Regions from separate parts of the Paenibacillus sp. FSL L8-0333 genome, predicted to be linked through region 1. Evidence: predicted binding sites of a transcription regulator. Region 1 holds the regulator's gene; each other region holds the start of a gene.
What was found. The regulator Rex, encoded in region 1, represses fermentation and respiration genes when NADH is low (regulators of the CRP and FNR family bind a similar motif). The targets are predictions, from matches to a motif close to TTGTGAAATATTTCACAA.

Region 1 (3,190 bases):
GAAATCAGCTTTCATCCCAACAGCAAGTCTGCCTACATTATTTAAAAAGATGGACTGGGCGCCATATTCTGTAGCCATACGTAGAGCTTCTGGAGCTGGAACAGCCGTTGGATCACCGCTGACACCCTTATGAATGAGAGCTGCAAGCCGCATCTCTTCAAACATATCCAAGTTATTGTTGCTTGCCGCGCCATCCGTGCCAAGAGACACCTTCACACCAGCTTTTAGAAGATCAGTAACCCGAGCCACTCCGCTAGCCAGCTTCAAATTACTGCCCGGATTATGAGAGACACCCACATTATGGCGAGCCAAGATCTCAATCTCTTCATCATTTAAATGAACACCATGTGCAACTATCGAGGGACGTGTGAACATTCCAAGCTTCTCTAAGTGAGCTACAGGACGAAACCCGTAATCCGCCACATTTTGTTCCACTTCACGTTTCGTTTCGGACATATGCGTATGCATCGGTAAATCCAGATCATGCGCTGCCTGCACGAACTTAACCAGGAAGTCCGGAGGGCAAGTATAAGGGGCGTGCGGTGAGATCATAGTAGTAATTCTACCGTCAGCCTTTCCATGCCAGTTACGGGCAAAAGAAATCGCTTCCGCAAGCTTGTGATTCTGTACATCCTCTGGACATAACCCGATCACACCACGCATCAATACGGAACGGATACCTGATAACTCAGCTACCTCAGCTACTCGGTCCATGTGATCATACATATCGAGGAAGGTCGTAGTTCCACCCTTCAGCATTTCCAATACAGATAAGGAGGTTCCCCAATATACATCATCACCGGTGAACTTTTCCTCCATCGGCCACATTTTCTCCTGAAGCCACACTTGTAGCGCTAAATCATCTCCATATCCACGCAGCAAAGACATCGCCGCATGACCATGTGTGTTTACAAGTCCAGGCATGAACAGCAGACGACTGCCATCAACCACTTGCACTCCAGCTTCCATCTGAGGCTCTTCTTTTCCTATGTAAGTGATTAAATCATCTTCAATAGTCATATATCCACTCAGAACCGGCTCATCCGTTCCCGGAGTCAGAAAATACCCGTCCTTAATTATCGTTTTATTGCTGTTCATGTTCGCTTTCTTCCTTTCCATCCCGCAAGTAATAAGCAAGACTTTGCAGATCAGTTGTAAAATCAGCTGCATGCACCCGGATATTCGGTGGTGTCTTCAGAATCACAGGGGCAAAGTTCAAAATCGCTTCAATCCCAGAAGAAATGAGAATATCTGCTACATTTTGAGCTTCTGAATCAGGTACGGTAATAATGGCAATGCGAATACCTTGCTCACGAATCGTGCTGCCTAGTTCATCCATTGGTTGCACAGTAAGGGAGTTGATCTTACGTCCAACCTTAGGAGCGTACGAATCAAATATAGCGGTGATTTTCATTGTATCTTTAAGATATGCATTGTAATTAGACAAGGCATGTCCGAGATTACCTGCCCCTACTAAAGCTACATTAAGCTGTTGATCCAGCTTCAGAATATGACGGATTTTCTCAATAAGATACGTTACATCATAGCCGATACCTTTTCTGCCGAAGTCACCAAAATACGCTAAATCCTTACGAATCTGTGCGGGATTAAGATCAAGCTTTTGTCCAAGTTCCTGAGAGGAAACTGTTAATATTTCGCGATTCTGGAGATCATTCAAAAAACGCAAATACACAGGTAGTCTGCGAACAACGGCTTCTGATATTTTATCCGATTTCATATTTTTCCTCCTAAAAATAGTAATGTTCTTGTGAAAATCCATATTCAAACGTATACCTCTCCTTATTAAGGGCGGTACTGTAACTTACCGCCCTTAAGGATAAGGAGGAGCTAAACTGAAGACGAGCATTTTAAGAAGCGCCGCCATCCTCTAGCCATTCCGCTATGCGGGGGACCATTTGATCAGTCAGCATATGCTCCATTTTGGGACCAGGCAATGAATAAAGGAAATACTTCCCGTAATGAGATTCAATAACCCTTGTATCATAAACAATAACTATTCCGCGATCCTGCGCCGTGCGAACCAGTCTTCCGAATCCCTGCTTAAAACGAATAACCGCTTGAGGAACAGATAATTTCATGAACGGATTCTTCTTCTGGGCCTGCAATAACTCCGACTTCGCTTCCGCCAACGGGTGATTCGGCGGTTGAAACGGAAGTCTCACGATGGCCAGGCAAGTCAGTGCTTCACCTGGAATATCTACACCTTCCCAGAAGCTGCTCGTCCCCAGCAGAACGGATGCTGCACTGTCCTGAAAGCGGCGGATCAGCTTGCTCCGGCTGCCACCTTCCACGCCTTGACCAAGCACCGTAATCTCTTGTGAGGCCAAAGCCTCTTTAAGCGGATCATATACCTGACGCAGCATTTTATAAGAAGTAAACAGAACCAGCATCCGCCCACGTGTTGTTTTGGCAGCTTCTGCTAACGACTGTACGAGTGTATCGACAAATCGAGCATCGCCCACACTGCCCTTCACACTAGGAAAATCACGCGGTATAACTAGCAGCGCCTGCTCGCGATACTTAAAGGGAGATGGAAGGAGTGAGGTCATTAGACGTCCCTCTTCCGCAGCTTCGTTAAGTCCGAGATTATCAATCATAAACTGAAAAGATTTATCTACAGACAGCGTCGCCGAGGTAAGCACGATGCTCTTTTTCTTATCGAAGAACAACTCTTTAAGCTGGCTGCTAACATCCACAGGGACGGCATACATCTGCAGTGATTTGCTGCGGTAATTTCCATTTGCCTCCAGCCAATATACTACATTATCGTCATTCAGCCCCATAAAGAATCTTACTTGCTCACGTATGGAAGCCAAATCCTTAAATAAACCGCTAATATCAGTAACAAGACTGTCTGCTGAGGATTGGCTTTCCTGGTCACGCATCTCATTAAGCATTTTATCACCCTTACGGATGATGTCGCTTAACGTCAGATTCATAGTGTTCTCAAGCGCAACTAATTCATCCCAATCCTTCGGCTTACGGGCGGGAAGCAAACGCATAACCAGTTGTCCCGCTTCCCCTGCTGCTGCATCACTGCGTTCCGGCAAAAGGCTGAACAGCTTGTCGCTGAGTGCATCCCAGGTTTCTTTGACAGTAAGCAGATCCGGGTAGATCCGATCGATGACTCCGCTCCATTCTGAAGCCTCTTCACTGCCTGACGACTGTA
Region 2 (3,190 bases), 2.2 Mb from region 1:
ATTCATTAAGAGATATCATGGGAACCCTCCTCGTTATATGGATCATTCGAATCGCCGTGATCGTTATCCATCGCATAAGGACCTTTTTTAATCACTTTAATAAACAATCCGACCAACACTAATCCTAGAATTAAATAAATCGTTGTAAAAGAAATCACGGAGAACAGAACTTGACCACTTGTAATATTAGGCGACACACTGTCTTCCGTTGTCATCAGTCCGAATACCGTCCATGGCTGACGCCCGAATTCGGTCATAACCCAACCGGCTGTATTCGCAATCGGAGGAAGCAACAAGCCCCATAACATGAACCGCATAAACCAAGTGTTCGGACGGTCCATTTTTTTGCGCCACATTAAGTACATAGCGTACATTCCCAATACAATCATTAACGTTCCTGCTAGAACCATGATCCGGAAACTCCAGAATGTCGTACGTACAGGTGGAATATAGTCACCGGGGCCATAGGTTTGCTCATACTCCGCTTGCAGCTCAAGCATACCTTTAACTTCACCGGAAAATTTACTGTATGAAAGGAAACTCAGCATATAAGGAATTTGAAATTCTCCAGTACTGATTTGATTCTCTGGATCAATGTTTGCCCATACGGTCCAAGGTGCCGGGTCACCACTCTTACCCCACAGTCCTTCGGAAGCTGCCATTTTCATTGGTTGAGTTTCAACCAAATATTGCGCTTGGGCGTGACCAGCAACAGCTACACCAATAGAAGAAATAATCCCTACGATAGCTGCAATCTGAAAAGACTTCTTAAAGAAAGAAACCTCTTGTTTCTTCAATATTTTATAAGCACTAATACCTGTTACAAGAAAAGCACCTGTTGCATAAGCAGCCAGTACTGTATGTGGGAATTCAACCAGCAATTGTCCGTTCGTAATAAGCGCGAAGAAATCATTCATTTCTGCACGTCCATTATTTATCTCAAAACCCACAGGATGCTGCATAAAAGAGTTAGCCGCTAGAATCCAGAATGCAGATAACATCGTACCGAATGCTACCAGCCAGATGGACAGTAAATGTACTCGCTTGGATACCTTATCCCAGCCGAATATCCATATCCCAATAAAAGTAGACTCCAGGAAAAAGGCTGCCAATGCCTCAACTGCAAGTGGAGCCCCGAATACATCACCCACAAAACGTGAATAATCGGACCAGTTCATCCCGAACTGAAATTCCTGCAATATCCCTGTAACTACCCCTACTGCAAAATTGATGAGGAATAGCTTTCCCCAGAACTGCGCCATTTTTTTGTACTCTTCATTACCTTTTCTAACGTACATTGTCTCCATGATTGCAATCAAGAGCGCTAGTCCGATTGATACCGGTACAAAGAAATAGTGGAATATTGTCGTCGACGCAAATTGTATACGCGACAGCATTACTGTATCCATATTTGTCCCTTCCTTCTCCCCTTTTCGTTAATTATATTCTGTCAAAAATTTAAGCTTCTTTTTGTGATAAATGTCACATAAAGATAGTCATTTAACGGTGAAATTCAAATGATTTGTGACAAAGATCACAATTTAGCATAAAGAAAGCAAAAAAAATAAGACGGTTTACCCGTCTTGAGTGGTTCGTCGTTCTATTAAATGCTTGACTCATTTAGGTATTGGTTAGATGGAAATACCCTTCTTCAGCGATTTGAGATCGCCATTCGAATTAAGCAATTGGGGTAGCATCTTCGTGCTGCGAACCATTGGAGAGTCACATAGACGGCAAGAAGGCGCATGTTCAAATGCGAAATTATCCCTCATCCATCCGTTGCATCCCTCATTGGTACATGCCCAAATTGCGGTATTTTCTTCCGGTATTTCTTCCAAAGGTTTCTTCCGGTAGTTCATTGCCGTTCCTCCCATCCTGTAAGTCAATAGTGAGTAACTAGATATAAAAAGACCGTCCCAACTTTCACAAGCTGGGACGGTTTCTTCTATTATTACAGTTTTACAACGTTTTCGGCTTGTGGTCCACGGTTGCCTTGAACAACGTTGAATTCAACGCGTTGGCCTTCGTCCAAAGTTTTGAAGCCGTCGCCAGTGATTGCGCTGAAGTGAACGAATACGTCGCTTCCGCCTTCAACTTCGATAAATCCGAATCCTTTTTCTGCGTTGAACCATTTAACTGTACCTGTTTGCATGTGTGTTACCTCCACAAATTTAAATTAATATGTTCTTTTTATCTTCAAACAAAGAAAAAATTCACACATTGAAAAAGGTTGTATTACCAAATATGACAGCCCTTTTCAATGCGAGAATTAGGGACTAAATGTATGATTGATATCATATTACCACACCTGATTAGCAAAGGCAAGCAAGCATCCGAATATATCCGGTTTTGCCCTAATAAGTATTACCTTCCAATGTAAGGGCTGCCACTTAGTGTTTATTCCCTAAATAGATCCTTTTTCTGGCATAATTATCATGGTTTTAGAAAAATAGCTTTCCCAAAAACGTTACTTTTATCCGCTTTTTCAAGAAGGTACCCCCTCGGAATCGAAGGGGTAGTCCGCTCTACTTGTCGTAACTGCTATATCATTATATACCGACTTCCAGCATATTATTCCTGTGGTTTTTCAAGAAGTTTAACTGTTGCCTGTTTGGCCTCGCCGTTTCGATAGTAAGTAATTTTCAGATCATCACCGATCTTCGTATGATTATATAAGTACTTGCGAAGAGAAAGGGTAGATATGATGGATTGATCATTAAATTTGGTAATGACATCATTGAATTGCAGTCCAGCTTCCTTCGCAGGGCCAACGGCTTCTAGAACAACTACTCCATCCTTAACACTGTTCGGCAGGTTCAATTCATTGCGTTGATCTTCTGCTAGTGGAACGTACGGATTGTTCAAATCAACTGAATATACACCCAAGTACGAACGGGCAATATGCCCTTTTTCAGCCAGCTCATTAGCGATATCTATCACATGATTCGCAGGAATTGCAAAACCCAGACCCTCTACACCCGTATCTGAAATCTTCATCGTGTTAATTCCAATGACCTTGCCATCGAGATCCACTAACGCGCCGCCACTATTTCCTTCATTAATCGCCGCATCAGTCTGTATCACTTCTTGTTCCCAGTCATATACTCCATCCTGATTAAGGGATACGGGAACCATCCGTTCAGTATAGCTAACAATCCCCGAGGTCAATGTATCACCAAGTCCTAGCGGA
Region 3 (3,190 bases), 2.0 Mb from region 1:
GTGTATGTATTCGGTTGTAAAATATAAACACCTGATATTTGTAAATGTACTAACTAAATGTTACTAACTCAAAATAACACAGCCTATAAAATTCGTCAATGATAAAATTTATTGAAGTTAATCTTGAATACCCTGTTGTCAAAAAATAGGACATAAATTAGGATATTGGGATATGTAAAAACACGGTGAATGAAAGGGTGGATAAATTGATTAATAGTAGAGAACGATTGATGATAGATTTACAAAGAATCGAAGAGAATGACTACGAGCTTAGAAGTGGACAGGACATAAAGGATTATGTGAAGTTGATGCTTGAGCATTTAGGAGATCCCGAGCCTGTGCTGCGTGATGAATTGATTTATTACACATTCTACAAATGGATTAATGAGAAACATTGGTTTAATGATGCGGAGCTTCGTGAACTGTTGTGGATACTCCTTGACGAGCAGCATCTGTTTTATCACATTGGGAACAAAGAAGATCAGACGGTGTATACAAGAACATTTTCTGTATTGGTTGTTGCTCTTATTCTCCAGCGGCATAGGGAAAAGGCTATATTGGATAGCTCTGAATTTACAAAGGTGAAGCAGGGTTTAATTCGTTATTATAAGGAAGAACGGGATTTAAGAGGTTATATGGAAAAAGAAGGCTGGGCACACGCAGCAGCCCATGGCGCAGACGCCTTGGATGAGCTGGTTTTATGCTCGGAGAGTGATGCCGAGGTGCGGGAAGAGGTTCTGACAGTTGTTCAAAAGATGCTTTATAACGATCAATACATATTCAGGGAGGAAGAAGATGAACGGATTGCTACTATTATAGTTACAATCATCGATCATCAATTACTTCCACAGCAGTCTATAACCGATTGGATTCTCAACTTGGCGCAATGTGGCAGTTGGCCTAGAAGCCACAGCCAGTACGTTACTCGAATAAATACAAAGAACTTCCTGCGTTCTCTTTATTTCAGGTTACTTCTAACAGAGAAGAATATGGACATTGTGGATGTTTTGTTGAAAACTGAGAAGAATTTGAATGAATTTGTACATTAATTCACTCAAACGGTTTTAATTAACACTGGTAATTTAAATAATTTATTATAATGTAATAAAAATCACAAAATTTTATGGAAATTCAAAAACTTTGTGACATTTATAACTTGATAAGTGCTATAATAGAAATATGGCGTTAAAAGTTCTTATGTTTTTCATTACTATTAAGCAGCAAAGCTTATTGCAGAGGAGATTTGGATATGTCAGAATCAATCACTCAAACACAACCTGAACAAGAATCACCAAAAGTAGCTGTTAGCAAGGAACAAATGGATGTTCTAGAGCAGCTCTTGAAACCAGAAGTTCAGGAATCATTAACAGTCTTGGTGGAACAGCTGCCAAAATTAACTGAGCTTGTTGGCGTGCTTACAAAGTCCTATGACTTTGTGCAAACTGTCGCAGCGGATGATGTCTTGAAAAGTGATACGGTAAGTGCAATTAAAGAACTTGCTGAACCTGTAGTGCATTCCGCGAAGAATATGGCAGCTACAGTGATCGAAGCAAAAGATCGTGCGAATGAAAGTAACGAAGTTATTGGTCTTTTTGGTCTTATGAAGTTGTTGAAAGATCCACAAGCACAAAAGCTTTTCCGTTTCGTAAATGCATACCTTCAAGTTGCTGGAGAACGCAGTAAGCAGAAATAATCATTTTCATATCTTATTCGTAAGGGACGGAGGAAACATCATGTCTAAACATATTGTCATTCTAGGAGCAGGTTATGGTGGTCTACTAAGCGCCTTAACCGTACGCAAGTATCTCAAAAAAGATGAAGCTAAAATTACTGTAGTTAATCAGTATCCTACCCACCAAATCATCACAGAATTGCATCGTCTTGCAGCAGGTAGTGTTGCAGAGGGTGCTGTTGCTATGCCTCTAACTAAGCTTTTCGCAGGTAAAGATATTGACCTGAAAATCGCGAAGGTTAATTCATTTTCTGTGGAGAACAAACAAATTGTTCTTTCTGATGGTGTGACACTTACTTATGATGCGCTTGTTGTAGGTCTTGGCAGCACTACAGCTTATTTTGGCATTCCAGGGCTTGAACAATACAGTATGGTATTGAAATCAGCTGCAGATGCTAACAAAATTCATCAACATATTGAGGATCGTATTCGTGAATATGCGAAATCGAAAAATGAAGCAGATGCAAACATCCTGATCGGTGGCGGCGGCTTAACAGGCGTTGAGCTTGTTGGTGAAATCGCGGATGTATTGCCTACACTTACTAAAAAATATGGCGTTGATCCTAAAGAAATTAAGCTTATGCTCGTTGAAGCAGGTCCTAAAATCCTTCCAGTATTGCCAGATGCATTGATCGAACGTGCTGTAGCAAGCTTGGAAAAACGTGGTGTTCAATTCTTGACAGGTCTTCCTGTTACGAATGTAGAAGGCAATGCGATTGACTTGAAAGACGGTCAAAAAATTATTGCTAACACGTTTGTATGGACTGGTGGCGTACAAGGAAATCCACTCATCGGCGAATCCGGTCTTGAAGTTAACCGCGGTCGTGCAACGGTGAATGAGTTCTTGCAATCCACTTCTCACAAAGATGTATTCGTTGCTGGTGACAGCGCGGTGGTCTTTGCAGAAGATGGACGTCCATACCCTCCAACTGCTCAAATCGCTTGGCAAATGGGTGAATTGATCGGATACAATCTGTATGCCTTCTTAAAAAATAAATCGTTTGAAAGCTTTAGCCCAATCAACTCTGGTACGCTTGCTAGCTTAGGCCGTAAAGACGGTGTAGCCATCGTTGGTGCAAGTTCTACTCCGTTAAAAGGCTTGCCTGCAACTCTGATGAAGGAAGCAAGTAATATTCGTTACTTGTCCCACATTAAAGGATTGTTCAGCCTAGCTTACTAATATAGTTTAACCCTAAACCCTGCTCGAATCTGAGCGGGGTTTTTGTTATTGTTTTTTTAGTGAAATGTTTGCATTATTGATGTTTCGTAGTAGGCTGTATTCATTGTATTTGATATAATAGATTGGGTTATATTAACAGAGGTAGTTAGAGGAGGATTTCATTTATGATATTCCAACAAAACGATGTCATTCTGTTTCAAGGTGACAGCATAACAGACTGGGGACGTAATCATGAAGACGCTTCATCGCTTGGAGTGGGTTATGCAATGATGGTCGCC
Region 4 (3,190 bases), 280 kb from region 1:
GCGTAGCTGATACCAAAAAAGGGATTTCCGGTATTGCTCCAATGGGTAAAGGGAATGAAGCAGGCTGGAACTGGACCAACTTCCTGTTCGAAGCTGGCGGTGAAATTCAGAAGATTGAAGGCGGTAAGGTTGTAGCTACTTTTAATTCTGAGGCTGGGATTAAAGCGCTGGATTTCTACAAGAAACTTAGATGGGAAGCAAACGCGATTCCTCAGGACTGGGCACTGGGCTGGGGTGATGCTGTAGGCGCATTCCAACAAAGTCGTACAGCAATGGTAATGGCTGGATCTGACGGTGTTATTGAGCAAGCGTTGAATCAAGGAGGTCTGAAACCAGAAGATGTACTTACGTATCCAATGCCTGCAATGGAAAAAGGCGGAAAACACACCGGGGTACTTGGTGGTGACTACCTTGTAATCAATCCAAATGCAACACCAGACGAGCAAGAAATGGCATTCCGTTATATTACATTTGATTACTTCTCCGATAAAGGTCTAGAAGCACTGGATGCGGTTCTGCAACAACGTACAACGGATGGTAAATACTTTATTCCGCCGCTCTTAGATTACTATTCTGCAGATTCTGACTTCGGCAAGAAAACGAAAGCTGTGTATGATAAATATACAAATGTATATCAATACAGCCCTGATATTTTAGGTTTGCTGGACGGTAAACCGGAAGCGCAATACAATACACAGGACTACTACGCAACCATGTCCAATGTAATTCAAGAGCTGTTCTCCAAAAAAGGAACAGATTCCAAGACACAGCTTGAAGCTGCTGCCAAAACAGTGCAAGAGAAATTCTTCGACACAATTAAAGTAGAATAGCTAGGAAGAACAGAACCGGCTCCATAGGAGTCGGTTTTTTTATGTTTATATTATTGATATTTTTATAAATCAACACGACGGGGGGCATCCCACTATTTTTTAGAGGCCAATGGAAAAATAGAGTGTCAACAAAATTAGATTTGCTTTTTTAAAATATTTTTGCGAGCGGAAAGGTAGAAAATGGGTATCAGTTCTTGTCTTTTTAAACATAAACTTTAAATTTAAGGAATAATAAAGCATAAATAATGGTAAAAAAGCTATAATATGATCGAATGAAAGCGCTTTGAAAACAAATCAAAAAAACTTTATACTTTGTGAAAGATTTCACTATACAAGGTGGAAATGATGTGATAAGATAAATGTGTAGAGAAAAACAACCTAAAAATTGACAGGAGGACGAGGGAGATGGCAGTTAAGAACGAAGTCGCCGCCCAAGTTAAACAAACTACCGCTGAAGAGTATATTCAGACTTTAGTGGATAAAGCGAAAAAAGCACATGAGGCATTCATGGCGCTGGATCAAGAGCAAGTTGACACAATCGTTCATGCAATGGCGTTGGCTGGACTCGACAAACATATGTACCTCGCTAAATTGGCTGTAGAAGAAACTGGCCGCGGGGTTTACGAAGACAAAATTACTAAAAACATCTTCTCGACAGAATATATCTGGCACGGAATTAAATACGATAAAACAGTAGGCGTTATTGAAGACAATGCTTATGAAAGCTTCCAAAAAATTGCTGAGCCCGTCGGAATTGTAATGGGTATCACACCGGTAACCAACCCTACATCCACCACGATGTTTAAAGCGTTGATTTCGATTAAGACACGGAACCCTATTATATTCGGTTTCCACCCATCTGCGCAAGAGTGTAGTGCAGCAGCTGCTAGAATTCTTCATGATGCGGCTGTAAAAGCTGGCGCACCTGAGAATTGTATCCAATGGATTGAAATGCCAACGATGGACAAAACAAACGCTTTGATGAACAACCCTGACGTTGCACTTATTCTCGCAACAGGCGGTTCTGCAATGGTAAAAGCAGCTTATAGCTGTGGTAAACCAGCTCTTGGCGTAGGTCCTGGTAACGTACCTGCATTCATCGAAAAGAGCGCGGATATCGATCAAGCCGTAACGGACATCATTCTTTCCAAAACATTTGATAATGGTATGATCTGTGCTTCCGAGCAAGCTGTTATTATCGAAGAACCAATCTTTGATCAAGTGAAAAAGAAAATGATCGCTAATGGCTGCTACTTTGTTAACAAAGAAGAAGCTGCCAAACTTACTAGCGGCGCTATGAACGTTGATAAATGTGCGGTTAACCCAGCAATCGTTGGACAATCCGCAGTGAAAATTGCTGAAATGTGCGGCATTCAAGTTCCTGCCGGCACTAAGATTCTGGTAGCAGAACTTGAAGGTGTAGGCACTAAATATCCATTGTCCGCTGAAAAATTGAGTCCTGTGCTTGCTTGCTACAAAGTTAAAAACGCAGATCAAGGTATCGAACGCGCAGCACAAGTTGTTGAATTTGGTGGTATGGGCCATAGTTCGGCTATCCACTCCAACAACGAAGAAGTAATCATGAAGTTCTCCAACCGTCTGCAAACAGGACGTATTCTCGTTAACTCGCCTTCCACTCATGGTGCGATCGGCGATATCTATAACACTAACATCCCTTCGTTGACGCTGGGCTGCGGATCTTATGGTCGTAACTCCGTGTCGCAAAACGTTACAGCAATTAATTTGATCAACGTGAAAAGGGTGAATCGTCGTACCGTGAATATGCAATGGTTTAAAGTACCTGACAAGATCTATTTCGAAAAAGGCGCTACTCAGTACCTGACCAAAATGCCTGATATCACACGTGTCGCAATTATCACTGACCCAATGATGGTTAAGCTCGGATATGTTGAGAGAGTTGAACATTACCTGCGTCAACGCCAAACTCCTGTAGCGATCGAAGTGTTCTCGGAAGTTGAACCAGATCCATCGACAACTACAGTTGAAAAAGGTACAGCAATGATGAACAGATTCCAACCGGACTGCATCATCGCACTTGGTGGTGGTTCCCCAATGGATGCTGCAAAAGGAATGTGGTTATTCTATGAACATCCAGACGCAGACTTTAACGGTCTGAAACAAAAATTCATGGATATCCGTAAACGGGTTTACAAATTCCCTAAACTTGGAAACAAAGCTAAGTTTGTAGCGATTCCAACTACTTCGGGTACGGGTTCGGAAGTAACATCTTTCGCAGTTATTACCGATAAAACAACTGAACAACACACTAAATATCCTTTGGCTGACTACGAGCTAACTCCAGACGTAGCTATCATTGATCCAGAGTTCGTATATAGCTT

Region 2: the regulator Rex is predicted to act here: its motif matches at 1,471-1,488, upstream of NYE72_RS30285 (cytochrome ubiquinol oxidase subunit I).
Region 3: the regulator Rex is predicted to act here: its motif matches at 1,100-1,117, upstream of NYE72_RS11590 (DUF1641 domain-containing protein).
Region 4: the regulator Rex is predicted to act here: its motif matches at 1,143-1,160, upstream of adhE (bifunctional acetaldehyde-CoA/alcohol dehydrogenase).

What each region holds. Positions count from the first base shown of each region.
Region 1 covers NZ_CP150186.1:4,609,884-4,613,073, forward strand. The annotation lists gene NYE72_RS20615 (amidohydrolase) at 1-1,098, opposite strand, end outside; gene NYE72_RS20620 (redox-sensing transcriptional repressor Rex) at 1,085-1,738, opposite strand; gene dinG (ATP-dependent DNA helicase DinG) at 1,869-3,190, opposite strand, start outside.
Region 2 covers NZ_CP150186.1:6,796,864-6,800,053, forward strand. The annotation lists gene cydB (cytochrome d ubiquinol oxidase subunit II) at 1-19, opposite strand, end outside; gene NYE72_RS30285 (cytochrome ubiquinol oxidase subunit I) at 6-1,409, opposite strand; gene NYE72_RS30290 (cold-shock protein) at 1,632-1,859, opposite strand; gene NYE72_RS30295 (cold-shock protein) at 1,952-2,152, opposite strand; gene NYE72_RS30300 (trypsin-like peptidase domain-containing protein) at 2,572-3,190, opposite strand, start outside.
Region 3 covers NZ_CP150186.1:2,650,070-2,653,259, forward strand. The annotation lists gene NYE72_RS11585 (DUF2785 domain-containing protein) at 207-1,049, shown strand; gene NYE72_RS11590 (DUF1641 domain-containing protein) at 1,250-1,693, shown strand; gene NYE72_RS11595 (NAD(P)/FAD-dependent oxidoreductase) at 1,734-2,912, shown strand; gene NYE72_RS11600 (SGNH/GDSL hydrolase family protein) at 3,077-3,190, shown strand, end outside.
Region 4 covers NZ_CP150186.1:4,890,746-4,893,935, reverse strand. The annotation lists gene NYE72_RS21970 (extracellular solute-binding protein) at 1-830, shown strand, start outside; gene adhE (bifunctional acetaldehyde-CoA/alcohol dehydrogenase) at 1,236-3,190, shown strand, end outside.